Regions from separate parts of the Undibacterium sp. Xuan67W genome, predicted to be linked through region 2. Evidence: riboswitches for the same ligand, from Rfam matches in the RefSeq annotation. Region 2 holds a riboswitch; the other holds the start of a gene.
The links. Region 2 has a riboswitch for cyclic di-GMP ahead of ACO0LE_RS17100 (PKD domain-containing protein). Riboswitches for the same ligand answer to the same signal wherever they lie in the genome.
Positions count from the first base shown of each region.

Region 1 (15,426 bases), on a different contig from region 2:
TGCCAGGCATGACCGTGCAAAGCTGGCTGGCGCAGGCATTTTTTTACAAGTCAGTCCGGGATTTATACAACCGTATTTTTGGCGCTTTAGGGTTCATCATCAGCTTCATCGTTGTGTTCGTGGTGGCGAATGCGATGGCCATGGCAATCATCGAACGCACCCGTGAAATTGGCAGCCTGCGGGCGATGGGAACCTTGCCAAGGCAACTGATACGCAGCTTCTCTTTCGAAGGTATGTTTCTTGGCGGCGCCGGTGCGCTTGCCGGTGCTGCACTTGCTTTAATAATTGCCCTGCTGCTGACAATATTCCCAGTAGAAATGCCACCGCCACCGGGACGCTCAACCGGCTATCCGCTGATGGTCAGCATCGATGCGACGCTCTATGTCACCACGATCGTGATGATGATTGTGTTAGCGATGCTGTCGTCCGCCTGGATCGCCCGCCGCACCATGCGTCAGTCCATCGTTGATGCGCTCGCTCACAATTAATCTGGAGATGATAATGAAAAAAAATCCCTTAATCCGTACTGCGACCAGTAGCCTGATCCGGGCAAGCACGCTTGTACTGCTTGCTGCATCGTCTAGCGTCATGGCGGATGATGTGAATAGCTTGCTAAAAGCTGCTGACCAGTTCCGGCTGAATAGCGACAACATGCAAGTGGAAACACAAATCACGACATTTAACCGCGACGGCAGCAAGGAAAAAGAACGACGCTATATTGTGTTTGCACAGGCAAAACGTCAGTCACTGGTATTGATGCAAAGTCCCTCAGAACAAGGCCAAAAAGTGCTGATGCTTGGCGATGATTTCTGGATGCTTTTACCTGGCAGCCAGCGCCCCTTGCGCATCACGCCCATGCAAAAACTGCTGGGTGATGCATCGATAGGCGATATCGCAACCACCAGCTGGGCGCAAGACTATGACGGTAAAGTCGTTGCCGAAGAACGTTGTGATGACAAACCATGTCTGCATTTAACATTAAATGCGAACCGTAAAAGTGTCGCCTATCAGCGCATCGAATTATGGCTTGGCAAATCGCGACATGAGCCTGTCAAGGCAGAGCTTTATGTCCAGTCGGACAAACTTGCCAAGCAGGCGAGCTTTGTCATGGATAAACCAGCTGCACCTACAAGCGTGATCGAGATGGTGCTGCAAGATCAGTTAAGCAGCCATAAAGAAACTCGCATGCGTTACCTGGCCCGCAAGGAGCGCAGCGTGCCGGAACAATGGCTCAATCCTATGTATCTCGCCAAAAATCCATCTCTGGAATAAGCAATGCATTTCTCCTTTTCATTCTCCGCCCCAAGACCTGTATCGATATTGGGTATGATCGTCGCCATCGCTATCCAGACCGGCAACGCCGTTGCAGACGATGTTCAATGGACTGGCCAGGTCCGGGGTTTGGTATCCGCGCAATCGGACAGCATGAACAGTCCATTGACTCTGGCCGGACAACTCGCCCCCGGCTTGATCACCGCCTCCGTCAATACTGCGGTGCTGGAGACAGAACTACACCTCAGTAATCGTCATCTGTCAGTCATCGCTACGGTACAGGGCCGGATTGATGATATTGCACATACCAATACCAGCGCGTCATCCATCTGGGTAAATGAACTGGTGAGCAGTATTGACCGGGGGGCCTGGCAATTTAGTGCCGGCAAAAAAATTGTTGGCTGGGACGTCGCTTATGGTTTCCGCCCCAATGACGTGGTGCAGCAGGAAAAACGTCGCTCGCTGATCAGCACGACAGTGATTGGCCGGCCACTATTGATGGCGGAATATTTCAATGCCGATACCGCAGTGTCTTTCGTCTGGGTCAATCCCCTACGATCCCGTGACACTATCAGCAATAGTGCAGACATCGCCGAAGAGCAGGCGTTTGCAACACGGCTCTACTATCGCGCTGGCAGTCTCGATCTGCATGCATTTACACGCCTGGGTCAGCACACGGGAGGTAGTGTCGGCAGCGCCGCCGCGTGGGTCGCAACAGAAGCGCTGGAACTTCATGCGTCTTTACGCTATCTGCAACGCTGCCCCGTCAGCACTATCGAAACGGATAACAGTCTGATACAGCGTAGCTCTCCCTGGAGCAGCAGTATAAAAAAACATGTAGGTCAAGCTCTCCTTGGCGGGACCTGGACTAGCGAAGACCAGCATAGCTTTTTACTCGAAGCCTGGTGGGATGGTACCGCGCTGTCCGGCCAGCAATGGCGCGCGTGGACCACGAAAAATCAGCAACTGCGTAGCAGCGTCAATACCCTGCCACAACTCAGCCGCGAAATCGCCTATAACCTTGCATGGCAAAGTCAGCCTTTGTCCAGCAGCGCGAATCTGCGGCGCAATAATGTCTTCGCACGCTGGAGCTGGCAGACCTCGACCTGGCAACCAGCGATCGACGTACTCTGGACGCCCGAAGATGGCGGACGCATTGCGACAGCCTCACTTGGCTGGCAAGGCGACCAATGGCGTATCGATGGCGGTTTTCGCCAATATGGCGGCCCGTCCACCGCCGTGCTGGCACAATTACCGGCACGGCAAACGGCCTACGCCTCCGCCAGCTGGTCGTTTTAAAATACAGCCCTTTGAGCGATCAGGGAGCGAATGTTTGCGGTGCCTGTTTCAAAGCGCATTCATGAACGCCTTGTGTATCTGACGACCGCATTTAACAGAAGCGACATAGGCACCCGTTGACCTGTCATGGCGTGACAAGATGCCATAGTCTGTTCTGCCAACCTAAATTCATCCATAAAACTTTCTTTGCCAGAGCCGATACTGACGTCGCCGTCACCTACTCCTAGGATATGCAGCCTGGCAGCATTAATTCGCAGTTGGTCGCATTTAACGAGACTTGTTTTAGTATTGCTTTACAGTACACCGCATATTCTTTTGTGATTGGAAAAAGCATGATATTACGAGTCTCGATGTTGTTGATATACCTGATACCCGGATGGGTGCTGGCGGCAGGAGAAGAACAATGGCTGTTGCAGCTTGATCGCTGGGGCAATATTTCTTACCAGACTATGACTCTGAAAACAGCAGGCAATACCATCAGCGGTCAAATCGACGGGGACAACCTGGCTGGCACTCGCAATGCGGGACGCATCAGCTTTGCCGTGACCGACAAGGATAAGGCCAGCTATACCTACAGCGGCACGGTGACACAGGATGCGATGCAGGGAGTGGCGGATTTTCCCGATACGAATAATCCACAGGCCAGGGCTAGCCATACCTTTAGTGCCCGCCGCTTGCCTGAACGTCCGGCGGGAGCGGCGCGTGTCTATAACTTCCAGCCTAACGATTATTCGAATGAATTCAGCCCGCATCGCTTGCCGGTGCTGACGGTCTGGCCCGGTGATACGGTGCACACCAAGACCATTGATTCAGGTGGTGTGGATGAACATGGCGTGACCAAAGCCCTGTATGGCAACCCGCAGACTGGTCCATTTTATGTGTCCACGGCCGAGCCCGGCGACACCCTCGTGATTCACCTGAAGCGCCTGCGCCTGAACCGCGATTATGCAGACAGCCTGGACAGTATCGTTGGCAGGGCGATGAGTCCTGGCCTGGCCGCCAAAGCTGGCGACCTTGGCAAACCCATACGCTGGAAGCTTGATCGTGAACGCGGGTTAGCCAGCCCGGAAAAACCGACAGCAGGCTTACAATCGCTCAGCCTGCCAGTCCGGCCCATGCTGGGTGGCCTGGCAGTGGCACCTGGCAATGGTTCGCCGCCCATTTCTACCGGTGACACCGGCCGCTTTGGCGGCAATATGGATTTCAATGAAGTGATCGAAGGCAATACCGTTTACCTGACGGTGCAGCAACCGGGCGCCTTGCTTTACCTAGGTGACGCCCATGCCTTGCAAGGCGATGGCGAGACTTCACAATATGCGCTGGAAACTTCCATGGATGTGGAATTTAGCGTTGATGTCATCAAAGGGAAGTCAGTTGCATCACCTAGGGTAGAGTCACCAACCCAGATCATGGTGCTGGGTCAGGCCGGTTCACTGGATGATGCTCTGCGTGTTGCCACCAGCGGCATGGTGCAATGGCTGCAACAGGAGTATGGACTCAGCCTGTCTGAATGCGCCCAGATACTTGGTAGCGCCGTCCATTTCAGCATCCCCAATCTGGCGGGCCGCAGCGTCGGCGTGGCAGCCAAACTCGACAAGAGCGTGCTGGCAACTTTGCGTCGTAAATAAATCAGGTGCATGCGATACATGATCATGTATGCTAGATCTAACCCCAGCATTATCGAGCCAGATTATGCTGACAAACATGAATTTAAGTCCGTGCCAGTGCCAGATACCTGTTCGACCTAACGCAGGATTACCCCCTCAGAGCCGCATGGAATACGCTGACCGGCGAGGCCTATCTCATCAACGCTACACAGGCAGCAGTGGGCGCTCAGGCGCGCTGCATAGGGGTAAATGGCTTGTCCATGGGTATTGAATATGTGTCCTACAAACCGAATGAAGTGGCAGCTGTCAAGATGGTCAGCGGGCCATATATCTTCGATCAGTTTGCCGGCGGCTGGCATTTCAAGGCCTTGTCGGATGAGCCCACCCGTGTGCGCTTCTCGTATAACATCATCGCCAAGCAACGCTGGCTGTCATGGGTGTTGACACCCATCCTGTGCCAGAAATTCAAACGTGAAACTGAAAAGCGCATCGTTGCCCTGACCGCCTATGCGGAACGGCATTTTATTACCGCTCCGGCAGTGCTTTCTTGAATTCCTGCTCTACAGCGCGTTCATAAAAGCCTTACGTATCTGACGACCGCATTTAACGGAAGCAACATAGGCACCAGTTGCCCTGTCATGGCGTGACAAGATGCCATAGTACTTTCTGTCGGGTGAAATCCATGGGTAGAAACCCCATTTTCCGGGACTGGAATAGGCATCAATACTGCCCTTGCCCTGCTCGGATTCTACCCAGTGGTTATTCGAATATGTCCAGGGTTCGTTCAGCAACTGGATCGGCGAATACACTACCTTGCCAGGACAGGCAGATGCCAGTGCGCAGACTGCCTGATCGCCGAGATAGCGGCCGATTTCCAGCTCCTGTTTCATGATTTTTTTCAGGAACAGAGAGTAGTCAGTAGCCGTACCCAGCATACCACCCGCCATCAGCGGGTCTAGCGGCGCCATGTTGAAGCCCTTGCTCAGGCCTATGGTATTTTGGTATTCGGTATCAAGCTGGGCGGCAGTGAAATTGCCCAATCCCAAATCTACGCTGGCGAGTTTCTGATCGTGTCCGCTGTCATAATCAAACAGGTTAACAGTCGTCGGATCAGGCTGACTGGTCTTGCCGCTGGTGCCGTCCATACCAGCAATAAAGCAGCTATTGATAGTGAGTTTACCTGTGCAGGCTTCTTCATCAAAACCGGTATAACCGGACATAAAACGCAGGCCATTACTCAGTGAGGTATTGCTGCGCACCTGGTCTATGCCTTTCTTTTCCAGCACATAGGCACCAAAAATCCATTTCGATGCAGAGGCGATATTGAAATACGTCGTGGCGGTAACGCTGCCTGCACCTTGTGAACCGGATACCACAGGCGCGCTATCCGTCGCATTACCGACTTCCCAGTAAAAATCACCAAGCTTATCAACGCTGCACAGCGGGTCGGTGCTGGCAGCTGTTTTGGCGGCAGCAATCGCAGCAGTAATTCTGGAAATAGTATTTCCGGTGCTGGTGCCCGTTGTTGTTCCGGTTGTTCCGGTTGTTCCGGTTGTTCCGGTTGTTCCGGTTGTTCCCGTCGTACCTGTATTGCTTGTTGTACTTGTAGTACTCGACGGTGGCGTGGTGGCATCAGTACTGCCGGATCCGCCACCACAAGCACTGAGCAGACCGCTGGCGGCGGCAATCGCAGACACAGTCAACACGATAGAAAAAGAGGGATAGTGCATAGTCATCTCCAGTAACGACAAAAGCGTGAGTGAAATCTTGTAGTTACTGTAAACAGCAATTCTGTAATTTTGATGGAAGTCATCCTGAGGAGATTCGCTATGGCAAAATGAAGGCACATTATTTGTTACCACTTGTTTCAGCATCCATGATTCCAGCAATTCACGTTCTGTTTGTCGAAGACGATCCCATGATCGCACGTACCTTAAGTATGGGCTTGCGATATGAGGGTTTTGCGCTCAGTCACGCAGCCAGCGTGGCGGCAGCTATGCAACTACTGCAACAGCAAGCGTTTGAATTACTCTTGCTGGATGTGGGCTTGCCTGACGGTGATGGGATCGCTTTGTGTCAGCAATTGCGGGGGCTGCATCCCACTACGCCGATATTGATGCTGTCCGCCAGAACGGATGAAAGCGCGGTCGTTGCCAGCATAGAAGGCGGTGCGGACGATTACATCCGCAAGCCCTGCGGCCTGCGTGAACTCAGTGCGCGTATGCGACGTTTGCTAGCACGTCACCAGCCTGCCGCCTTACACAGACAGGTGATCAGTTTTGACAGCATCCAGATGGATATTCAGCGCCGTAAGGCGAGTGTCGCCGGTACCTTACTGCAATTAGGTAAGAAAGAATATGAAGTGCTGATGCTACTGGTGCAGGCCAATGGTGATGCCATTACCCGCGAACAGATACTGAATCAGTTTGAAGACAACAACGCTATTTACGACCGTACGATTGATTCTCACCTCAGTCATTTACGTCGCAAATTAAAAGATGCCGGTGCCATCGAACGTATCGTTGCCATCTACGGCGTGGGTTACAAACTGGAGTCAGCATGAGTCGTCCTCTGTGGTTACGTTTTTTGGTAATCAGTGTATTTTTTTCCGTGTTACTGAGCCTGCTGTATCTGTGGATGATCAGGGAGGTAACAACGCGACCGGGGGACGAAGTCCAGCGCAGTATGTATCTGTTTATCGCCCGCATTGTCGAAGGAGATAATTATGCAGAGGGTCTGCGGCGAGTACAGACATATCGCAGTGAATCGCCGGCAATCTCACTGGACATGTGGGTCGTCAATAGGGATAATCAGATGCTGGCAAGCAGTGTGAAAGATGCGCCGCCCGCCAGCCTGCTGGAACGTAAAAAACCTGACCTGATCCATCAGGTGCTGACCCGGGGGCGTTTCTTTTCAGGTAGTGCAGCATCCGGCATCGTGCGCCTGCAATCAGCGGAACCGGTGTACCTTCTGGTGAATAATCCGGGCACACCGGCCCGGGGTGCGGTTTTGACGATGGGAATCCTGTTTGTGGTGACATTGATTACCGCTATTTTGCTGGGATTATTATTGCTGACTCTGTATTTGCGCGGACGCTCTGCCGAAGCACGGCAGGTAATACATAGCATAGAAGCAGGCGACCTGACAGCGCGGTTCACCTCGGGCCGGTTGGATGCTATAGGCGGCCTGATGCAGCACTTTAATACCATGGCCGACGAAATACAGCGGCTGGTGGTCCAGTTACAGACGATTGAAAAAACGCGACGGGAATTATTACAGGAGCTAGGACATGATTTACGCACGCCACTAACAAGTCTGCGTACGGCAATTGACACGATCGCCGTGCATGGTGAAAGCATGGAGCGGCAGGAACGCCAGGAATTTTTTAGTGTCATTACGAGTGAACTGGATTATTTCACCCGCCTGATCGACGATCTGTTTTTTATTGCACATATTGATGAGCCTCGTTATCGCAATATGGCTCATCTGGCTAGCCGTCTGGATTTATGCGACTTGTTAAAAACCGAAACTAGCCATTCACTGCACGCACAGCAGCAGGCAGAGCGACCAATTACTTTCGAATTAGAGCTAAGTGCCGCCTGCGCTCATACTTGCCATATCAGTGGTGATGCCTATCTGATCACCAGGTTGTTGCACAATGTGTTTGATAATGCGGCCAGATATGCCCAAAGCCGGGTGCGCATACGATTGCAACCTGTCGCCGATACGCTGGAGCTGATCGTTGAGGATGATGGCCCGGGTTTGTCCGCCGATGGCATTGCACGCTTTGGACAAAGGCGGGACACGCGACTGATGTTTGCCGGTTTACCAAGCAGGCAGACTGGCATTTCTCTAGGTTTGGGCTCAGTCATCATCAAGACGATTGTCGAGCTGCACGGCGGTGACTACGAGATCAGTAACGGCGAGGCACATCAAGATTTCCCCGGAGCCCGCCTGAGATTGGTTTTTCCTGCGCACCCGTCAGGCTCTTAGCCGATAAAGCGAGTTTGTGTATTTATCTGCCGGATAGGATCAACCCATCGTCTTATAAAGTTGCTTCATCGATTAAGGTCAAACCTCGTTTTACTACGCTAAGTTACGCTTTAAACAAATCGAAATTTGAAGAGTAATAAGCATAAAAAACATCAAAAAATCATAAAAAGCTGAGGTTTTTGTGTCTTTATTACACTTTCAGCAGATATTTTGTGGTTTCTGTTTCTCGCTCCCGGGAGGTTTACGCAGACAGTGAAAAGAAGCCTATAATTTGTCAGCTTTGCGCTACGCGCCGGGCATTTCCCGCTGTAACACTGATCTTGTGTCATGACAAATATTGCAAAAATACTGCCTCTTGCTAACGTCCTTCTGGATCTAGAAGTTTCCAGTAAAAAAAGAGCCTTCGAACAAGCTGGCTTGTTATTTGAAAACAACTGCAGCATTGCCCGCTCTACGGTCTCCGATAATCTGTTCGCCCGCGAACGTTTAGGATCGACTGGCTTGGGTCATGGCGTCGCGATTCCGCACGGCCGTATCAAAGGTCTTAAAGCACCGATTGCTGCTTTTGTGCGTCTGGCAGAACCTATTCCCTTCGAATCTCCTGATGGTGAGCCGGTTAGCATTTTGATTTTTCTTCTGATGCCCGACAATGTCACACAACAGCATCTGGAAATTTTATCGGAAATTGCCGAAATGCTTTCTAATGAAAGCTTCCGCGACACCTTGAATACGGAACCAGGTGCCGAAGCGATTTATGAAAAAATCGTCACTTGGCAGCCGAATCCCCAGTCGGTATCCTGATGAGCCGCGGCCGGTGCTGCGCTGCTTGTTTCAGGCGAATAGTATAAGTCACCTCCGCGTCTCATCACCATAGATTGCATCCCCACCATTTCTCATCAGATTGTGTAAGCCGCCATGCCATTACTGACCGAACTGACTATACAAAAAATCTTCGACGACAATCGTGATGCAATGCAGTTGGGATGGTTTGCCGGTTTCTCTGGCGGCGACAAACAAATTACTGGCGATGCAACCTCATCTGCGGATCAGGTTGGTCATCTGAATTTTATTCACCCAGGACGCATTCAGGTTCTAGGTCATCAGGAACTCGCTTACTATCATCGCCTGTCTACCGTTTCACGCGGTAATTTGATCAAAGAACTGATTGCCGGTGCGCCACCTGCCCTGATCGTTGCACAGGGATTAGAAACACCGCAAGCGATTCTGACCGCTTGTGACGATCACAATATTCCGCTGTTCTCTACACCACTGCCATCCGCGCAGGTCATCGATTTTTTACGCGTCTATCTATCCAAAAAACTCGCACAGCGCACCACGATGCACGGCGTATTTATGGACGTTCTCGGCGTCGGTGTCCTGATCACGGGAGAATCGGGTTTAGGTAAAAGCGAGTTGGGACTGGAGCTGATTTCACGTAGTCACGGTCTGGTCGCTGATGATGCCGTCGAATTTTCACGCATCGCGCCGAACATGATTGAGGGTCGCTGTCCTGAGCTGCTGCAAAATCTGCTGGAAGTACGTGGCCTAGGCTTACTCGATATCAAGGCAATTTTTGGTGAAACCGCTGTGCGTCGCAAGATGCGTCTGAAACTCATCGTGCATCTGGTCAAACGTAGTACATTGGAAGAACATTACGAACGCCTGCCGATTGATTCGCAGAGTCAGGAAGTGCTGGGTCTACCAATACGCAAGGTCGTCATCCCGGTCGCTGCCGGCCGCAACATCGCGGTGCTCTTAGAGGCTGCAGTACGCAATACGATCCTGCAATTACGTGGCATCAACACCCTGGACGAGTTCATGGAACGTCAGCGGCGCGCAATGAACGAAGATTCAGAATAAGTGTCAAACTAACGTTTGGTATTTTTTTCCTTTCTCTTTCTACATCGTCAATGTTCAGGCGACGGCAACAACAGCACTCGTAATGCAGAAACGTCATTAAACACTCTCATCGTTCTCAGTCCACATCATGCGCATATTACTGATCTCAGGTATTTCCGGTTCCGGCAAATCAGTGGCACTGAATGTTGTCGAGGATGCGGGCTTCTATTGTGTCGATAACCTGCCACCGAGCCTGCTTCCGGAACTGGTCAAAACACTGATCAGCGAAGGCATCCAATCTGCTGCGATGGCAATCGACTCGCGCAGCGCGCATCTGCTGACCAGCTTGCCAGACACGGTGCAGACCTTGCGCGCAGAAGGTCATGAAGTCAAAATTCTGTTTTTAACCGCCAGCACCGAATCACTGGTCGCCCGTTTCTCTGAAACCCGCCGCAGCCATCCTTTATCACACCGGCTACAAAAAGATCAGGCCATGGGTGATCGCCTGAGCCTGACCGAATGCATACAGGAAGAACGTGAAATTCTGGCGACGATACAATTCCTGGCTCATGTCATCGACACCTCCAATCTGAGCGCCAACAAACTACGTGAATGGGTCAAAAATATCATTCAGATTCAGCACTCACCGCTGACGCTGATGTTCGAATCCTTCGCATTTAAAATTGGTGTCCCGCTAGATGCTGATTTTGTCTTCGACGTCAGGATGCTGCCGAATCCCTACTATGATCTGCAACTGCGACCACTGACCGGACGCGATCAAGCCGTGATTCATTTCTTGGATGAACAGGCAATGGTGCAGGAGCTGTATCGCGACATCCAGCAATTCATCGAGAAGTGGCTGCCAAATTTCAAGCACGACAACCGCAGCTATCTGACCGTTGCGATCGGCTGTACCGGCGGCCAGCATCGCTCGGTATTTATGGTGGAAAAACTCGCCGAATATTTTGAAGATACAGAGCAAGTCCTCGTTCGACACAGACGTCTTGGTCTTTAGATACTTATCCCCAGTATATAAAACACCCTCAATAAAATCCGGCGGGTAAACATGCATTTTAGAAAATGATGGGGGAGTATATTTTTTCTCTACGTTTTGATATCTTTTCATTCAAAAAAGTAACCTTCTTATCGGAATATCTAGCTGAACACATAAGCTGATTTGACTCCATGCAACATCAATCACAAACCTGCAACATTGTTTAACGATTTCTACTATTTCTTTTAAAAATTTCCTCGTAGACTTAGATCGTTAGAAAATCTGACGACTTCAGGTTTTCTCATTTACTTAAAAACTGAGGGCAAACTCGTTGAAAAGCGAGGACGCAAAGCCACCGGCCTACAGCGCGCAAGCGCCACGGCAGCGGGGTTGCCAACAATGCGATTTATTCTTGCAAACGCTGCAAATTAACCGCCTGTTGTCATGAAGTGGCCCTCGCCCAAATTGGAGCGTTGTTGCCATGAAAAAAACACCCCACGAAACAGAACAATATCGCGCAGGCGGATGGATACTCGCTGCTTGTGCAGCAGCGCTTTTGAGTGCGTGCGGCGGCACATCGACCGGCGAATCAACCACGCAACAAATCAAGGCACAAGTTGCCAGCGGTGTTACGGTATTGCAAGTTGATGTTCCTGCTTTACCTGATGCGGTTGCGATGCAGATCGCACAACCGGCTTTTCATTTAGCACCTGTGTTATTAACAACCCCGGATAATGAAGATGCGAACTTCAACAGTACTTCTGCAAGATTCGCTCCGCGTCAGCAAGCTATCCCCGCAGAATTTCGCCATCTGTCCAGTCGTCACCTAACAGTAGGCACGATGGAAATGGCACGTAACATTCGTACACGCAGTGCGTTGGCACAAAGTCTCGACACGGTTGCAACACCGATGGCAACCAGCAGTGTTGCCACATATACGCCAGCACAAATTCGTGCCGCTTACGGCTTACCCGCCCTTCCGGCGTCCATGACTGGCCTCACAGCGGCCCAAGCAGCACAGCTTGGCGCAGGCCAAACCATCTACATCGTCGACGCAATGCACGATCCTAACGTCGTGGCCGAACTTACCGCTTTTAATCAAAAATTTGGCTTGCCAACTTGTATTACAAAAACGATCGCAACAAATGCCAAGTTACCACTTGCGGCCGCGTCTTCCAGTACGTGTGAATTAGCCATTGTCTACAATACTGCAGCCGGTGGCATGACCAGCGCGGCGCCCGCTTACGACTCCGGCTGGGCAACGGAAATCACCCTAGATGTACAGTGGGCGCATGCAACTGCGCCGTTAGCTCGCATTGTTTTAATCGAAGCGGCAGACGCCTCTCTAAACAGTTTGCTTGGCGCAGTCAAATTAGCCAACGCAATGGGCCCAGGTGTTGTATCGATGAGTTTCGGCGCAAATGAGGGAAGCTGGACAGCATCAGTGGACGCAGCTTTTACCGCAGCGAATATGACCTACTTAGCAGCTACTGGTGATAATGGCGCCGCAGTCGAATGGCCATCCGTTTCTCCTAATGTCGTTGCGGTTGGCGGTACAACATTGACCTATTCAGGAACTGGTGCCCGCAGTGAAATCAGTTGGTCTGGTACCGGCGGTGGTACAAGTGCCTACACAGCAACGCCAAGCTACCAAACATCGTCAGTGCCTGGAATGGGTAGTGTGGCAAGACGCACTGTTGCAGACGTGGCTTTCAACGCAGATCCGTCGAGCGGGCAATATGTCGCCACAATCACTCTTGGCAGCACGGCCGTTAACTGGGTTAGCGCTGGCGGAACCAGTTTATCTACACCACAGTGGGCAGGCATTATTGCGATCGCCAATGCGTCCAGAGCAGCCGCAGCAAAACCAGCAATTGGCGCTCCGCATGCGATGTTGTACGGACAAATTGCAACGGTTCCCGGTACTTATGCAAACGCCTTTGCGGACATTACCAAAGGATCAGATGGTACTTGTACCACATGTACAGCGAAAACTGGCTACGACCAATTAACCGGACTTGGAACACCCAATGTTACCGGGTTACTAAGTAGGCTTACAGGTACCGTAACGGCAGCAGCACCTGTAGTGACGCCGGCAACCATTACCGGTCAGGTAGGCAATGCACTGTCGTTCACAGTATCTGCCACTTCCGCCAATTCATTGAGCTACAGTCTGACTGGTGCACCATCTGGGATGTCGATCAACAGCACCGCCGCGGTCACATGGACGACTCCTGTTACAGGAACCTATTCGGTAACAGTGACTGCAACTGACACCAAATCGGGTCTGAGCGGCAAAGGCGTATATACCGTCACCATCGCCGCAGCAACACCACCATCGGTTGCAGCAGCAACAATTACAGGAAAAGTTGGCACTGCATTATCCTTCTCTGCAGCAGCTACAGCCACGAATCCGGTCACGTACTCAATAACTGGCGCACCAACTGGTATGAGTACAACTACTGCTGGCCTGGTCAGTTGGGCTACCCCAGTTCTCGGGACATATTCAGTCACCGTGACGGCAACGGACAGCAAAACGGGGCTGAGTGGAAAAGGCATTTACACGATCAACATTGCCAACATCCCTGCACCGGTCGTTGCTGCTGGTTCGGCCAATGGTAAGGTCGGTGCTGCTTTGTCTTTTAGCATTGCAGTGACGGCATCTAATCCTGTGACATACGCACTATCCGGCGCACCTTCTGGAATGGCAATCAGCACATCAGGCGTTGTGAGCTGGACTACACCAGTTGTGGGAACATATTCAGTAACTGCAACTGCAAAAGATAGCAAAACTGGCTTAACCGGGCAGGCGATCTATGTAGTCACTATCGTGGCAGCAAGCCCGGCAGGACCAGTAATCACAATACCCGTAATGAATGGTGTAGCAGGTAAAGCGTTAACCGGCACAATTAGCATCTCAGATCCGGGAGTGACCTCACTGTCAATCAGTATTTCCGGCGCACCAATGGGAATGAGTTTTGGATTGAGTGGTATGAACATTATTGCGAGTTGGGCAAGCCCTATAACAGGAGGCTACAGTTTAAAAGTATCCGTTACTGACTCTGCGGGCCGTACCGCGCAAGTCACAATTCCGATCACCGTTGCAGCAAAATAAAGCCAGACAAAAAAAGAGCTGCGCGTTACTGGCAGCTCTTTTTTCTTTGTATCATCAATTTTCTTCTATTAAGGCAACCACTTTCATAAATGCTTAATGAGCGTTAAATGTCTGCAAATTCAATGCGATTGCGGCCGTTTTCCTTTGCTCGGTATAAGGCTCTATCGCTACGCAATAAAGACGCATCAGCCGACACATCATTAGCGTCAATTGAGGCGATACCAATACTGACGGTAATGTGAAGGGCTTTGTCATTGATTATTAGGGGAATATTAGCAATTTCCTGTTGTAGGCGGAGGGCAAAGACATGTGCTTCTTTGGGAGTTACATCAGAGAGAATAACCGCGAACTCCTCTCCTCCAACACGCCCAACCATATCGTTATTGCGCAACTGAACAGAGAGCGTCGAGGCAAAATGTTTGAGCACAAGATCCCCAACCGCATGACCAAAACGATCATTAATACTTTTGAAGAAATCAAGATCACACATTAATACTGTTGTGCGTGTACTCGCAATACGCTTTACTCTCGCCAGCTCCTCCTCCATTCGGCCCATGAAATAGCGGCGATTCGGTAGCTGGGTCAAAAAATCGATTGTGGCAAATTCTTTTAATTCAAGTTCAATTCGCTTCCGCTCGGTAATATCACTTATAAAGCCGTGCCACAAGATGCTGCCATCAGGTGCGCGACATGGCTGCGCGCTTCCATAGCACCACTTCAAACCCTGACGCGGCAATACAACGCGATACTCCAATTGCCAAGGCGTCAGATGGCGTGCAGATATCTCAAGCGAACGCCGATAATTTGCAAAGTCTTCAGGATGAATTCGTTGATGCAATAAAGAAGCATCGGTGGCGATCTGGTCTGGCATAAGTTCATAAATTTGATGAGCACCTTCACTCACATACGAAAAAAACTCCTCTCCGTTCGGATGCAACCGATATTGATATACCAGTCCTGGAATTTCATTAGTAAGTGAAGTAATAAGATCAATACTTTGTTGCAACCGGTCTGAAATTGCACGTATTGCGCTGATGTCAGTAGTCGTTCCAACCATACGTAAAGGTACGCCATAAGGATCACGACTCACTACTTTTCCGCGGCTCGAAATCCACTTATAACTGCCGTCTTTACACAAAATACGATGGTCAACCTCGTAACTATCGGTTTTTTGATCAAAGTGATTCTGTATCGCCGTCCTTACAAAATCAAGATCTTCAGGGTGAACTCTCGTATAACTCTCTTCAATCTTATTGGATAAGGAATCAGAATCACCGTAGCCAAGTATCGCTTTCCACCCTGATGAA
Region 1 covers NZ_JBMPPN010000011.1:94,736-110,161, reverse strand. The annotation lists gene ACO0LE_RS11830 (FtsX-like permease family protein) at 1-488, shown strand, start outside; gene ACO0LE_RS11825 (outer membrane lipoprotein-sorting protein) at 502-1,272, shown strand; gene ACO0LE_RS11820 (hypothetical protein) at 1,276-2,571, shown strand; gene ACO0LE_RS11815 (acetamidase/formamidase family protein) at 2,904-4,199, shown strand; gene ACO0LE_RS11810 (hypothetical protein) at 4,433-4,729, shown strand; gene ACO0LE_RS11805 (hypothetical protein) at 4,739-5,908, opposite strand; gene ACO0LE_RS11800 (response regulator transcription factor) at 6,055-6,741, shown strand; gene ACO0LE_RS11795 (ATP-binding protein) at 6,738-8,171, shown strand; gene ACO0LE_RS11790 (PTS sugar transporter subunit IIA) at 8,499-8,972, shown strand; gene hprK (HPr(Ser) kinase/phosphatase) at 9,087-10,031, shown strand; gene rapZ (RNase adapter RapZ) at 10,159-11,025, shown strand; cyclic di-GMP riboswitch class I at 11,316-11,402, shown strand; gene ACO0LE_RS11775 (putative Ig domain-containing protein) at 11,486-14,119, shown strand; gene ACO0LE_RS11770 (sensor domain-containing diguanylate cyclase) at 14,223-15,426, opposite strand, start outside.
Region 1: another riboswitch for cyclic di-GMP. It lies ahead of ACO0LE_RS11775 (putative Ig domain-containing protein); the one in region 2 lies ahead of ACO0LE_RS17100 (PKD domain-containing protein).

Region 2 (15,426 bases):
GCAAGTTGCTTAATTCCGGCATGCTGCAATGATCGCTGAATGATCTCAGGATCGGGTGTAATTTTTCCGGTAAATACCGCTTTTGCATCAGGGCGCGAGAAAAATCCATCTGTCAGTATCGCCGTTTCACCATCGTCGAGCAACAAGGTTGATACACCCAGAAATGTTACGCGCAATTGAGCTTGCCGGTCAGATGCTAGTGCCGGAGGTATCCACAGGTAGGCGTAGGGTGTCAGGCTCGGCGGATTTTTTATCTGGTAGTACAGCCAGCCGCCAGCCGCTGCAAGAATCAGAGCAATGCCCAGCAATGCATAAGTAAAAAAGCGTTTCAACACTGGCCTGCCTTTCTTGGAATACAGCTGAGTTGCGTATGCAAAAGGGAGTGTCAAAGACACTAGTAAAAAATTGCCATCACCGCAATCAGACGATTATTGTTTGCTGCATGGTTTGCTATATTGCTCGCTATATTATCGGCCGGACTGAGTATGCGCCAGCAACCAGGTTTTAAAGGCGAGCAAAGGGCCGAGTGCCGCATTCTCTTCCGGATACACCAGATAATACGCCGCTGATCGCGGCAGACTTAATGCCAGCGGGATGGTCAATGTGCCGGCATCCAGCTCTGCCTGCACCATGAAACGCGGTATCAGTGCTACTCCCATGCCTGCGGCTGCCGCGCTGATCAGCATCGTGAATAACTCATAACGTGCTCCCTTAACCGCTGATACATCATTGCTGTGGTCATGCAGATCAAACCAGCGGCGCCAGTCATCCAGGCGTGTCATCAGATGCAGCAAGGGCATACGACTGATGTCATCTATGCTCAGTTTTTTCGACTTACCCTGATGGCGAGCGAGAAAAGCAGGGCTGCATACCGGCGTCGTATCGTCTTCGCCGATTAAAAAATCACCTTTTGTGCCGGGCCAGGGCGCTTCACCCGAATGTATCGCGGCATGGAATGGCGATTCGGTGAATATGAATGTATCGGTGCAGGTGCTCAGATTGACCGTGATGTCAGGTCGTAAGGTATGAAACTCTGCCAGCCGGGGGATCAGCCACTGTGCCGCAAAGGTCGGAACCACCGCGAGCTCCAGGGTGCCGGAGCCGTCCTGTGTACCCATCAACTCCAGCGTGTCGCGTTCGATACGGCTCAGATGTGTCCGAATTTTTTCAGCATAATTTCGTCCGGCTGGCGTCGGAGTGATGCGTTGTTTGACACGTGCAAACAAGGCTAACCCCAGCCACTCTTCGAGGCTGGCGATTTGTTTGCAGACCGCGCTTTGGGTCAGTGCCAGCTCATCGGCGGCACGGGTGAAGCTTTGCAGGCGAGCCGCCGCCTCAAAGATCATCAGGGCATGCAGACTGGGGATTTTTTTTCTCATTATTCCATTTCCTCACTAACTTGTGATTTTAACTCGTTTGTTGTTAGTCCGGGTTTGCCGCAGAATACGTTCACTTAACTTAATAAAATTAAGATGAAAACCAATATCGATACCCTGATTTCCATTTGTGCTGGTGATGCAAAGTCTCATGAGTTAATGAATTTATTGCATATATCACCTAAATTTAGCGTATGGGAAGAGGGACGTGTCAGTCGTGCCGAGCTGGCTCAGACGCTGAATATGATGTTATTTGACGGTATTTTGCGGCGCGTGCCCAGCGGCAAGGACTACACCAGCGAGGTCACCGCCCGAGGCGGCAAGGTGATGCTCGATCACGGTGCTCTGCGTACGGTGCGCTGGTTTGGTATTGGTGACCTGCCGCCCGGAGAAGCTGCCTTGACCCGCATTCTGAAACCTCTAGGTTATCGGTTACAGGGCAAATATCCGCTTGATCGTTTGAGCATGACTGGTCGCTCGTATGCACATATGGATGATCCGGAAAACATCTCGCAATTTTTTGTCAGTGAATTGCATCCGGAACGTTTCAGTCGGGAATTTCAAGAGGCGGTCACCCGAGTATTAGGTGACTCGGTTGATCCGCTGACACCGGGTGCCGTCAGTTTGCTCAACGAACTCGATCGCGACGGTAATCTCAGCATGCAACAGGCGGCCGAGCTATTGTCCGTGATGATCAATTGTTTTGACCGCCAGCATGGCATCCCTGCCTTGTCCGATTACGATATTCTCAAAAGTGAATCGGCTGAGATGGCCTGGATTGCAACCGAAGGTAATGTATTCAACCATGCGACTGACCGCGTCGCGGATGTGTTTCAGACAGCGGAGGAGCAGCGGCAACTTGGCCGCCCGATTAAGCCTCAGGTTGAGGTTTCTGGATCCGGACGTGTGCGTCAGACCGCATTTAAAGCGGCGACCGTCCTGCGAGAATTTCGCACTGATACCGGTGGCGTGATCACGCGTGAGGTGCCTGGCTCGTTTTATGAATTCATCACACGGGATCAGATGACGGATACCAATGGAGTCCAGCAACTGGATCTGAGTTTTGATACCGGGAATGCCCAGGGTATTTTTAAGATGACCGCCAATGCCTGACGATATGCATAGCTCCGCTGATCCGGCTATAAGCATTGCTGAGTGCAGTACTGAATTCATTACCGAATTGATTGCCGAATTGATTGCCGAACTCCGCAACATGCTGGGTCACTCCGCAGTGATCAGTGATGTCGCTGACTGCGCCCGTTACGTTACCGGCGCGCGGTATGGCGCTGGGCGTGCGCTGGCAGTCGTGCGTCCGGCAACTACTGCGCAGGTCGCACAATTAACGCAGTATTGCGCCAGGTATCAGATCAAACTCGTAGTGCAGGGCGCCAATACCGGACTGGTCGCTGCCAGTACGCCAGATGCCAGCGGTCATTTTCTCGTACTTAGTACCGAGCGCTTGAATCGCCATATTCAGATCGATGTCATCAACCGGTCTGTGGAGGTCGATGCCGGAGTAACTCTGCATGACCTGAATCAAGCGCTACAGGTACACGGACTATGCTTCCCGATTGATCTCGGTGCGAATCCCAGTATCGGCGGTATGATCGCCGCCAATACCGGCGGAGCGCGCTTGATCAAGTACGGTGATGTGCGGGCTAATCTGCTTGGTCTGGAGGCCGTGTTACTTCACCCCGCCGGTACCATACTCGATCTGCGTGCCGCCTTGCGAAAAAATAATACCGGTCCCGATCTCAAACAATTATTGGTCGGTACCAGCGGTGCCTATGGAATCATTACCCGCGCTGTCCTGCAAGTACATCGCTTGCCACAGCAAACTGCTACCGCCCTGGTAGTGCCGCGCGATCAGGCGGCGGTATTAGAGCTGTTGCAAATACTTGAACAGGATTGTGGCGAATTCCTCAGCGCCTTTGAAGGTATCTCAGGTCAGGCGATGGCATCCGTATTGCGACATATTCCGGCGATCACGAATCCGTTTTCGCCTGAAGCTGTGCCTGATTATTGCATTCTGATCGAACTCGACAGCACGATGTCACCGCATAAATCGGGATTGCATCTCGAGGTTTTGTTGAACCAGATACTGGAAGCCCATTTTGGTGACGTCATCACGAATGCGGTTGTGGGACGGGGCAAAGATCTCTGGCGGATTCGCCATGCGATCAGCGAATCGTTACGTGGCGAAGGCAAAATCATCGCCTTTGATATCTCTATGCCACGTTCATCGCTGATCGCTTTTCGCCAGCGGGCAATCGAGTTGGTGGAGGCACATTATCCGCAATTACAGATCATGGATTTTGGTCATTGGGCCGATGGCGGCAGTCATTTTAATCTGGTCTGGCCTCACGCAGCGAGCCTTGCTTATGACGCTGCAATCGTCAATACCTTACGAGCCGCGATTTACGATATGGTGGTTCATAAGTATCAGGGCAGCTTCAGCGCAGAGCATGGTGTCGGCCCCTATAATCAGACCTACTATCACCGCTACACATCCGATGCTGCCCAGCAGTTGGCGGGAGACATCCAGAACATGCTGGACCCCGCACACTTGTTTGGCCTGACCTGGTTTGGCAAGGCAAAAGTGGGATCGAATGATGAAACGAAAACAGAAATGAAGACCTGATAAGTTACCAGGACTTGTGCAAAAACTAAAACCACTCATCACAGAGACTTAGAGACAAAGCAGGAGTAATCGGTTCAGCGGAATATCGATATCAAACCGAATCCGTAAGCAGAATGCGCCTGCTGGCACAAAATGCCTCGGGAAGCCGCATGTAGTATGCGGCTTCCATTTATATGTGGATAGGTGGTTTGTCGTTTTTCGTAAGTCCTGGTTGCTTGTTTTTGCCTCCACAAAGCTAGTCATGTCTTCCTGGTGGAAGCGACCTGCTTCAAACTGAGCCAAATGCAGTCAATTGAAAAATTGCTGAGTGGTGCCAGAGCGTTTAGACTAAGGCGATCTAACGTAACATGATGTTATTAGACCATGTGACTTTGCGCATTTCTTTTGTCTGGATCCCTTCATGCCATATCGGTTTTCGCATTTACTGCAACATCGCTGCGAGCAAATTCTGCCGTTACTGGTGCTCTTCATTAGTCTGATTGATCCTGCGGGTATGTCGGTAGCGATGGCTTCTGCACCACTACCTTCCGCCACCGCATCCTCACTGAGAACCTTACGGGTTTTATTGACCAATCCAGAAGCGGCACTTGATCCCGCGGCTGCCTCGGATCTACAGTCAGTCAGTATCAATGAAAATATTTTCGACACGATGCTGGAGTACGACTATCTAGCCAGACCGCTCAGACTCAGACCGAACACACTTGCTGCGATGCCTGAGATCAGTGATGACGGAAAAAGTTACCTGCTGCGTCTGCAGCCAGGGATTTATTTTGCTGATGATCCGGCGTTCAAGGGACAAAAGCGTGAACTGATTGCTCAGGATTATGTGTACAGCATCAAACGCCTGTACGACCCGGCGATCAAATCGCCATGGCTGTTTTTGTTTGAGCACAAACTGTTGGGTGATGACAAACTTCTGCGCAGAAAAGATACGCCAGTCAAGTTCAATATCGATACTGAGATCGAAGGTTTGCAGGTGCTTGACCGTTACACACTGAGGATAAAACTCGTCGCACCAGATCATCAGCTGTTATTTCAGCTAGCGACTCCGGCAACCGCCGCTGTGGCGCGTGAAGTCATCGATACCTACAGCAATCAGGTCGGCAATCATCCCGTGGGTACAGGGCCATTCAGAATGGGAGCATGGCAGCGCAGCTATCGTATTGAATTACTGGCGAATCCCACGTACCGCAAAGTCATTTTCTCCTCAACATCAACAGCACCAGAAGACGTTCAGATAGCAGCGGCTTTACGAGGTCAGCGTTTGCCGCGTGTCGATCGTATCGAAATCAAAATTGTCGAGGAGCACCAGTCGCGGGTACTCGGTTTTCTCAACAAAGAATTTGATTATCTCGAACAGGTGCCACCACCATTGTCCGACATGGTGCTGAACCAGCTACAACAAAAAACTGAGCTAAAGCCCGAACTGAAACCTGAACTGAGCCAGCGCGGCATTCAATTATCTTTATTCACACCGCTGCAAACTTATTACATGTGGATGAATATGGATGATCCGGTGATCGGCGGTTATACGCCGGAAAAGATCGCCTTGCGTCGTGCGATTGCGTTGAGTTACAACAGCAAGGAAGATATTGCTGTATCAGAAAAAGGCCTGGCCTTGCCTGCGCAATCGCCGCTGCCACCCAATGTGCTCGGCTACGACGCGCAGTATCACAGTCCGGTCAGGCATGACATCGGGCTCGCCAATGCCTTGCTCGATAAATTCTCTTATCAGCGTGGTGCCGATGGTTACCGACGTCTGCCGGACGGTCAGCCGCTGTTACTCACCATGCATAATCTGGCATCCACGACGGGCCGTTTACGCGATGAAAACTGGCGCAGAAATCTGGAATCAATCGGAATCAGGATTAACTTCGTCAGCGACAAACATACCGAAATCATCAAGGCAGCACGACTCGGTAAAGTGCAGATGACCGAAGCCAACTGGATCGCCGATTTTCCTGATGGATCGAATTTCTATCAATTGTTGTACGGTCCCAATCGTGGACGGGCAAACTATGCCCGCTTTAATCTGCCTGCTTTTAATCAACTGTATGAACGTTCACTGTCGATGCCAGAATCGCCGGAGAAACAAAAAATTTATCGGGACATGGCACAACTGGTGCACGGTTATGCACCTTGGGTGATACGGATTCACCCACTGTCCGCCGACATCTGGCAACCCTGGTTAAAAAACTATAAGCGGCATCCGGTAAGCTTCACGAATTGGCGTTATCTCGATGTGGGGGCACATTAACTCAGTGTGTTGATATATGTGATCGTCATACAAATGATGAGGAAAGAAAATAGTTGTTGAATGAGTTTCAGAAGATCGGCACCAATCAACACGCATGTTGATGCGTCTCGCGGCGCGTCAGGGTGAACGAGCGTTGTGGGATGCCCATAGATTGTGCGACATCAGGGGTGAGATTGTCTGTTGACAAAAAACGTATATCATTAAGCCTCACCGCTGAGACGAAAAACTTAATAGAAGATTTTTTAATGAAGGTCACATCAATCGCTCATACCTGCCCGGTATTATCACAATACGAATATAGCCATTTTTTCGCGTAATTTATCCAGACAGATTTGCCTGCTGGCGTGGGTCTCTATTCTGTCTGCATACATGAGTACGCCAACTGCCAGCAGAGTCAATCGCATTCAAATTGTCGCATCCCTAGACGCGAATCAACTGACCGCAACGGCAGTCGATATTGTTTTCGTCTATGACAAAAATGTTGAGGCTCTGATGCCGAAATCCAGTACGCAGTGGTTCGACACCAAGGCAGCGCTGATGGCCGGATTGGCGACAGCAATCAAGGTTGTCTCACTACAGATCCCGCCTTCGACCAATGTGAATGTGACGATTTTACTTGGCTTGGGTAATGTTGTTTACCAGGATTGGTAGATTTTGATTGCTGGATTTTAGAAAATTAAATGAGAGTTTCTAAAACTCCTTTAGTCGGTATTTCATGGAAGTGCTTACTTCTGTCTTTTCTCCGTGTCTCCGTGGTGAGAGGTCTTGATTTTGTGTCAGTCCTATAGATAAGATTTTTCAATATGAAGGTTTTTAGTAGATCCCGAATGATAATGCGCAGCATTGATGAGGTTCCTGGCGTGAAACGCCTTTGAAAGCCGCATGGATATTGCGGATTCTGTTTTTAAAACGCTCTTTTTAATTTCCTTAACCCGGACAAATTGGGGGCACGTGCGTTTTATCGCGGGGTATAAACCGTCCGCTCTCCTTCAGCACCAAACCGGTTAATAAGGCTCACCACAAGCTGATCAGCGTTGCCTGATTGTCCTTCCTGCTCAAGCGAGATCGTTGTCTGCGTGATCGCTTGCACTGAAAATACCCATGCCGTACCAAAGCGGCGCCAGATGGCGATCTGATGCGCGTTGTCCGCCGAAGTTATTGCTACCTGAATTTGTTGATCGTTGAGCGTGCTTAAATGCGGAGCCGATGGCGGAGTACTGCTTGACCATGTCATTGCCGGTATTAAGGTGGAGCTGGCATAAGACTGTTCACGTAACTGGTCGCGGATGCCGCCGCGATTTTTGAGCAGAGCCGTGATGCTGAAATGCAGGTGGCCTGGTACATTACCGTCACCCGCATTTTGTCTGATTACGTTGATCTGCTGAAGAATTTCTTCTGCTTGCCAAGGCTTATCGCCGTTATCCACACGATTAGTGTAAAGGCCCGGCCAGATGTGGCGGTGCTGCGGGTTTTGCTGTCGCCAATAGGTGAGCAGACTTGTGAACGATTGCTGACTCTGTTGAATTGGCCAGTAGAGTTGCGGTGCCAGATAGTCGAGCCAGCCGCGTTCCAGCCATAGTTCAACGTCGGCATAGAGTTTGTCGTATTGGCTGAAGCCTCTAATGCCTTGCGGTAGTTTGTCGTGCTTGCCTATGCCAAACGGGCTGATGCCGAAGCGTAGCCAAGGTTTTTCCTGGTGGATATTGTGGTGTATCTGTTCGACGAGTCGGTTGACGTTTTCACGGCGCCAATCGGTTTTGGCGACTTTGCCGCCAGTGCCGGCATTGTTGAGATAACTGCGCCAGGAATGTTGATCAGGAAAATCGATTTCTATTTTTGCCGCATTTTTGACTGGATAAGGATAAAAATAATCGTCGATATGTACGCCATCAATATCGTAGCGATGGACGACGTCTTGAATCACCGCCAGCGTGTGTTGCATCGATGCTGGCTCACCGGGATCCATCCACAGCATGTCGCCATAACTTTTGACCAGCTCGGGATGTGTACGTGAAATGTGGCTGCTGGCAAGACGGGATTTATTGGCGTTGCTCTTTGCCCGATAGGGGTTGAACCAGGCATGCAGCTCCAGTCCGCGTTGATGTGCCTGCGTTATCCAAAATTGTAGAGGATCGTAAAATGGTACCGGTGCCTTGCCCTGTTCGCCTGTGAGGTAATCAGACCAGGGTTCTAACTCCGATGGATAGATAGCGTCGGCACTTGGACGGACTTGCAGCACAATCGCATTGAGCTGCATCGCCTTGGCGCTGTTAAGGATATGGATAATCTCCGCTTGCTGCTGAAGGACGCTGAGATTTTTTTGACTGGGCCAGTCTACATTGCCTATCGTGGCGATCCAGGCAGCACGGAATTCTCTTGGTGCTGTCGGTGCTACTGTCTTTGCTGTCTTTGGTAGTCCGATCGATAGCGCTGGCTTGGCTTCGCTGGGTGCGGCAGCCGGTGTTGGCTGAATTGCCTGGTTGCCACAGGCGCCTAGCATGCTCAGGCACACCGTCGTCAGGATTCGTACCGCTTTTTTGCTGAAGAGAATACTACGTTGTTGCGAATGTGGGGTCATGCCAGAACTGCCGTGATGAAACAAAGCTAGGATGCTACTGCATTCTCCGTCAATCAACCAGCGTTGTCTGTGCGGGTTGATCAGGGTTTGTCCATGATCCGGCTTTAAGGTGTTGTCGTCGGCGCGATGTTGGTTTGATTGGTTTGATTGGTTTGTCCGGTAGCGACCCAGTAGATCAGTTCGTCGAGTGCGGGTCTGGCCTTGCCAGCATCGCTGTGATTCACCATGGCGACGACGATCCAGTTTTGATTTTGTACATCGCGTACATAGCCGGCGATTGCGGTCGCATCTTTTAGGGTGCCGGTTTTGATTCTTGCTCGGCCTTCCAGCGGAGTATCCTTGAGCCGCTTGCGCATGGTTCCGTCTATCGCGACGATTGGCAGGCTGGTGGCAAATTCTGCATACCAGTTACTGCTCACACCAAGTTTTAATAACTGTGCCATTTGCAACGCGCTGATACGCTCAGTGCGTGATAATCCGGATCCATTGTCCAAAATCAGATTATCGGGATTGATGCCGCGTCTTGACAGCCATGATCGGATGCGAGCCTCGGCTGCCTGCGCACTGGTCAGATAATTTTTTGTATCAGAAAATTCTGCACCGAGGCTGAGATAGACACTGCGCGCCATTGAATTATCTGAGCGCTTGTTGATGGGCTTAATGATATCGGCTAGCGTATCAGATTGTCTCTCGAACAGGACGCTGGCGCTTAACGGTGTTTTACCTTCTTTGACGTTACCGTTCCAGACGCCGTCCATCTCTTGCCAAAGCTGGCGTATGAGATGTTCTATATAAAGATTGCGATCAAGGATGTTCAGCGACATTGATAACTTGCAGCGCTGCGGTACATGCCCGCTAAGAGTGATTGTGGTCTGGTGTTTGCTATTGGTCTCGATCACCGGGAGACGCGATTTGCTATCCCATTCGCTGCACGATCTGTCGTCAAAATTTAGCTCGTTTTTGATCTGTACTTTGGCCATTGGCGGTGTGGTCTGTACTTTGATACTGCCGCCGTTGGTATCAATATCAAAAGTCAGGATATTGCTATTAACCATTAGCGCATCTGGAATCACGTTGTAGTAAGTACTCGGTGTGTCATCAAACGGCAAGGTGCCGAGGTCAGGTCGGACCGGCGAAAAATAGGTGCGGTCAAGCACGATATCGCCATTGATTTTACGGATGCCTTGATTACGTAGTCCTCGTAACATCAGACTGATTTTGTCCCAGCTGATGTCTGGTGCCCCGCCACCGCGCAGATAGAGGTCACCATTCAAGGTCTCTTTTTTTAGTGTGGCGTCACTTAAGAACTGCGTCTTCCAGCGGAAGGTCGGCCCCAGCTCCTCCAGCGCAATGAGTGTAGTGAGCAGCTTCATCGTGGAGGCGGGATTCATGGGCGTTGTCGCGCCAATTGCAAGTGTTGGCGTGTTGCTCTCGGCCGGTAATACCATCACGCTGATTGCGCTGCTGGGAATACCAGCCTTCGTCAATGCAGCTTCCACCGAGGGCGGTAAGCTAGTCTGACTAAGCGCTGCTGATGCCGACAAGCTCAATATACTCATCAAACACATCGAGATCAGTAACTTGCTTTTTCCTTGCAAACCTGATGCCGATAAAACCGATGCGAACATGCTGTGACTCCGTGATGTACAAACACGGACATTGTAGTGCAAACGTGCGGCGCTGATTGTTGTCTTGTCTGCTTATCTGGCAGAGACATGTGAGCATGTTCCGTGCACAAAAAAATGCCAGATCATCAGACCTGGCGTAATGCAGAGTTCGTTTAACGTATGCTTACCAATGCGCCATTGACGCCTTGGTGATCCATTATTGGATTAACTGATCGTGATCTTCACGCTCTTAGAGTTGGTTTTTCCATTCGCATCGATAATTTTCAATACGGCTTCGTAGGTGCCCGCTTTGACGTAGGTATGTTTTGTCGTTGCGTTGACTACATTGGGTGTGCTGGTGACTGCGGCTGAACCGTCACCAAAACTCCAGGTGTAAGACCAGATTTTTAAAGTTGCTGTTTCTGTCTTGCTCGCATCAAAGCTGACCGTGAACGGTCCCTTGCCCACTGTTGCGGAGGTAGTCAGGACGATAGATGCTGGCGCATTAATCGCGATCGGTACCGTACCAGTGATACTGTATTGACCGAGGCTGCCGTAGTTGCTGTAACCGGTTTGCAGCGGAGAACCTTTACCCGCACCGGATACGCTCAGATAGTAAGTGCCAGATGTTGTAAGTGTGGCGGTAAGTGTCGTTGCCAGCGTGGCAGCGTCGTTTGAGGTGGCGAGAATTTTGCCCGCTGCATCGAATAATTGTAGTGAGATATCGAGATTGCCACCGAGAGCGGCTGTTGCTGCTTTCAATGTAATCGTGCCCGCACCTGCATTAAAGCTGAACATATCTACATCACCGGGAACTTCAATAATGCCGCTGGCGCTGACATTATTAAAGCCGTTGGCTATGGTGCTGCTCATTGCATCGGCGGATGCGATCGTGCCGCCATGATCATCGACGCGGGGACTCAGGCCTTGTTTGAGCATGATGGCGTAGGCATCTTGTTTATTATTGGCGCCAGTAAATTCACCCTTGGCCCATTGGGTCAGATTTTTGTAATAACCGACACCCATGATCGGAGCCCAGCCTGTTTCTCCATCGCCCTGACCTCCATAGTATTCGGTCGAGGTGCTGCCTTGATGCAGTAAGCCCAGAGTGTGACCAAGCTCGTGTGAGATGCATTCGGCGATGGGTTTTTCGCTGTTCGCCAGGTTATTCGGGAAACAAAAAGCCGGTGAGGCATTTGGATTATAGGTACTGAAAGCATTGATGTATGCATAGCCGCCTGCGGTATTTGTTTGCGGCGTAATCAGAATCATCACGCCGATTTTTCCGGTGACGACACCTGGTGCTTCTGTTGTGATATCGACGTCGAAAGGTGCATAGTCTTCAGCAACACGCAGCCAGACTTTTTGTATCAGGAGGCGTTCAGCATCACTGAATGTCGCCGGCGCCTTATCCAGATCAAATGCAGGATTTTTGCCAAAACCCGTAAAGTTCAGATATAGGAGACGAGTCGAATTCGTTTTGGTATGAAGCTTAAATGTTTGATCCAGAGGGAAGAGCGATGTGCTTGCTGTCGTGCTTGTGGTAGTCGATGTCGTGGTCGCGTTCATCACATCACCGGCAGCCGCAACGCCGCTATCGATGTGTAATAAGCGGCCTTTTTTATCGATATGCACGGTGCTATCGGATAATAATAATTGTTTAAGACCATCTGAACTCATGCCATACCACTGCGCGACCGCATCGAGGTTACTAGCCAGTAACGTGATTGCACGCTGCCCTGAGGAGAGTCCGTCGAGGTTGATACGCGCGAACGGCGAATTCTCGGTTGTTCCTTCGGCGCTAGATGGCACGAAGTCATTCGGCATGTCAATCTGTGCGGTCACTGCATTGTTTGCTAATGCAGTGTTCATAGCAGAGTTGATCGCCGGAACTCTTTCAGCAAGTTGCGCTGTTGCCGGTGTCGTTGCCACAGCAGTATTTGCCTGCGCCAATTGCAGAGGATTGCTACCCCATGCTGTTGCCGGAGTCCCGGCCGTTACCCTATGCGTTGGATGTTGTGAACTAGTTGCGCTGGCTAGCGGAGTCTTGTCGTCGGTACCCAGGCTGACACTGGCATAGGCGCCAAGTCCTCCGAGACCGACAATGACAGCAAGCGCTAAAATTTTGCGCGAGGCAGAATTGCCTTTTGTGGAGTTTTTCATTTTGATCCCTTTGTTAAGTATTTAAACAAAGGGCATACGCTGACAATAAAGTGATGCCATGGATGACTGTTGCATCGATGAATGGGACACTTTGTTGGCGACCCCGCTACCATGATCTGTGACAGACCTTAGGCCGGAAGTTTTGCGTCCTTACTTTTCAATAAGTTTGCCCTAGGCCTTACTTTAGCCTTTGGGCGCGGTAAGTCAATTTAAATTAACTAATTTCGTCAAATTATCTTCATCTAAGTAACTGATAAATAAGAGAAAAAGTTAATTTGATAAGTAAAAAGAGTGTTTTGGCAACGAAATAGGAGGATTATACTTAGTCTGCTGTTTCACCAGCTTGTATGATGCAATCAAAAATTGCCACAATAGTGAATCTAATCAGATACTTATTTGTAGCAACTCTTTTAACTTCCTCATGCCTTATGCACAGACATCACTAATCGAATTCGCTATAATTCCGGCTCACTTTGACTGAATCATTCTTATGACACTTCTCGCGCATCAATTGGAACTCCTTGCTCCGGCCAAAACTATTGAGATTGGACGTGAGGCGATCTTGCATGGCGCAGATGCGGTGTACATCGGCGGACCGTCTTTTGGTGCCCGCCATAATGCAAGTAATGAGATTGGTGAGATCGAGCAACTGGTGGAGTACGCCCATCGTTTTCATGCGCGGATATTTGTAACGATGAACACGATTTTGCATGACTCAGAACTAGAGCCTGCGCGCAAATTAATCCATCAGCTGTATGACATTGGTGTGGATGCACTGATCGTACAGGACATGGCCATGCTGGAACTGGATTTGCCGCCGATCCAATTACATGCAAGCACCCAATGTGATATCCGCAGTGTTGCCAAGGCAAAATTTCTCGGCGATTCGGGCTTCTCTCAATTGGTATTAGCGCGTGAGTTGACGATAGAACAGATTAAAGCCATCAAGGCGGAAGTCGATACGCCGCTTGAGTATTTTGTTCATGGCGCCTTATGTGTTGCCTACTCGGGGCAGTGCTATATCTCGCATGCGCACAATGGACGTAGCGCAAACCGCGGCGATTGCTCTCAGGCTTGCCGCTTGCCTTACACCCTGACGGACGGTGAGGGTAGAGTTGTCGCGTACGACAAACATTTGCTGTCGATGAAAGACAATGATCAGAGCAGTAATCTCGAAGCCTTGATTGATGCGGGTATTCGCTCCCTCAAAATCGAAGGCCGTTACAAAGACATGGGTTATGTCAAAAACATCACGGCGCATTACCGTTTGCTATTAGACGAAATAATGTCCCGCCGCACTGCATTTTCACGCGCTTCCAGCGGACATAGCCAGATCGCTTTTACACCGAATGTTGATAAAACATTTCATCGCGGTCACACAGATTATTTTGCCAACGGCAGGCTCGATAATATCGGTGCTTTTGATTCACCCAAATATATTGGTCTGCATTTAGGTTATGTCACTCAGATGGGGCCGACCTGGTTTGATCTGGATGCTAGCGATCCGCTGGCGAATGGCGATGGGTTGAATTACATGCATAAGCGTGAAGTCGCTGGCATACAAGCAAACACCGTTGAAAAAATTGGTACTACCTGGCGTGTTCATCCTAACGAGCCAATGTCTGATTTACTTGGTTTAAAAGTAGGTGTGGCGATTAATCGCAATCGCGACCATCACTGGGAATCTGCATTGACTAAGAAATCCGCCGACCGCAAACTTGGTTTGTGGATGACGTTAAAAGATCATGAGCGCGGCCTCAGTCTGGAGTTATTCGATGCTGATGGAGTGAGTAGCGCCGCGCATGTTGAACTCACACTCGAGTCAGCACAGCAAGCCGATAAAGCAGAAGCCGCGCTGCGTGACAACCTCGGCAAACTCGGCAATACCATGTTTTATGCAGAAGCGATTGAGTTGCAATTGCGCGAACCGTGGTTTGTACCAAGCTCCGTCATCAATGCCTTGCGTCGCGATGCGGTAACTCAGCACGAAATCGCTCGTCTGGCGAGCTGGCAACGACCATTGCGTAAAGCTGCGGCAGAGCCGCCAGCACAATATCCCGAAGCCTCACTGTCGTATCTTGCCAATGTTTACAACCACAAGGCTAGATCATTTTATGAGAAGCATGGCGTCAAACTTATTGAGGCCGCATACGAATCGCATGAGGAGGATGGCGAAGTCTCCTTAATGATTACCAAACATTGTCTGCGCTTCTCGTTTAATCTTTGTCCTAAACAAGCCAAAGGTGTACAGGGAGTGCAAGGTCAGGTCAAAGCAGAACCAATGACACTCATGAACGGTAATGAAAAGTTGACGCTCAGGTTCGATTGCAAACCATGCGAAATGCATGTGGTCGGCAAGATGAAGAAAAATATTCTCCAGTCAGCACCTCCATCGAGTGTGCCTTATAGTCCCTTGGTATTTCATAAGAGCAGACCAGCAACCCAGCCTGGGTAATTGTCTGGGTTCGGTATAGCTTTTTAGCGGTTTCACTCAGGATAAACATCGCACTATAATAAAGGCATGCCAAAGCGAGGATGCCATGATGCCGATTACGCCTGAGCAGTTGCAAGAACTCACACTTGAAGTCGAGCGGGAAGATCCTATCGACTTTGCCGACCTCCCTATAGAAGAGCATGTACTGCGCGCACTGGTCGCCGATCATTTATGCGATATGGCGCAGAGTCTGGAGAGTTTTAGCGAGCAAGACCGTCACCTGACTTTGCTCGCAGTCTCTGCCAAACTAGTACTGGAAAATCTGGTGCTCCACATCCAGTTATTACGCCAGCATGATGTGCCGCTCAGT
Region 2 covers NZ_JBMPPN010000023.1:2,923-18,348, reverse strand. The annotation lists gene ACO0LE_RS17140 (MBL fold metallo-hydrolase) at 1-335, opposite strand, end outside; gene ACO0LE_RS17135 (LysR substrate-binding domain-containing protein) at 468-1,379, opposite strand; gene ACO0LE_RS17130 (DUF1338 domain-containing protein) at 1,473-2,489, shown strand; gene ACO0LE_RS17125 (FAD-binding oxidoreductase) at 2,482-4,017, shown strand; gene ACO0LE_RS17120 (ABC transporter substrate-binding protein) at 4,418-6,274, shown strand; gene ACO0LE_RS17115 (hypothetical protein) at 6,644-6,925, shown strand; gene ACO0LE_RS17110 (glycoside hydrolase family 10 protein) at 7,233-8,852, opposite strand; gene dacB (D-alanyl-D-alanine carboxypeptidase/D-alanyl-D-alanine endopeptidase) at 8,957-10,480, opposite strand; gene ACO0LE_RS17100 (PKD domain-containing protein) at 10,685-12,622, opposite strand; cyclic di-GMP riboswitch class I at 12,716-12,803, opposite strand; gene ACO0LE_RS17095 (peptidase U32 family protein) at 13,113-15,077, shown strand; gene ACO0LE_RS17090 (hypothetical protein) at 15,166-15,426, shown strand, end outside.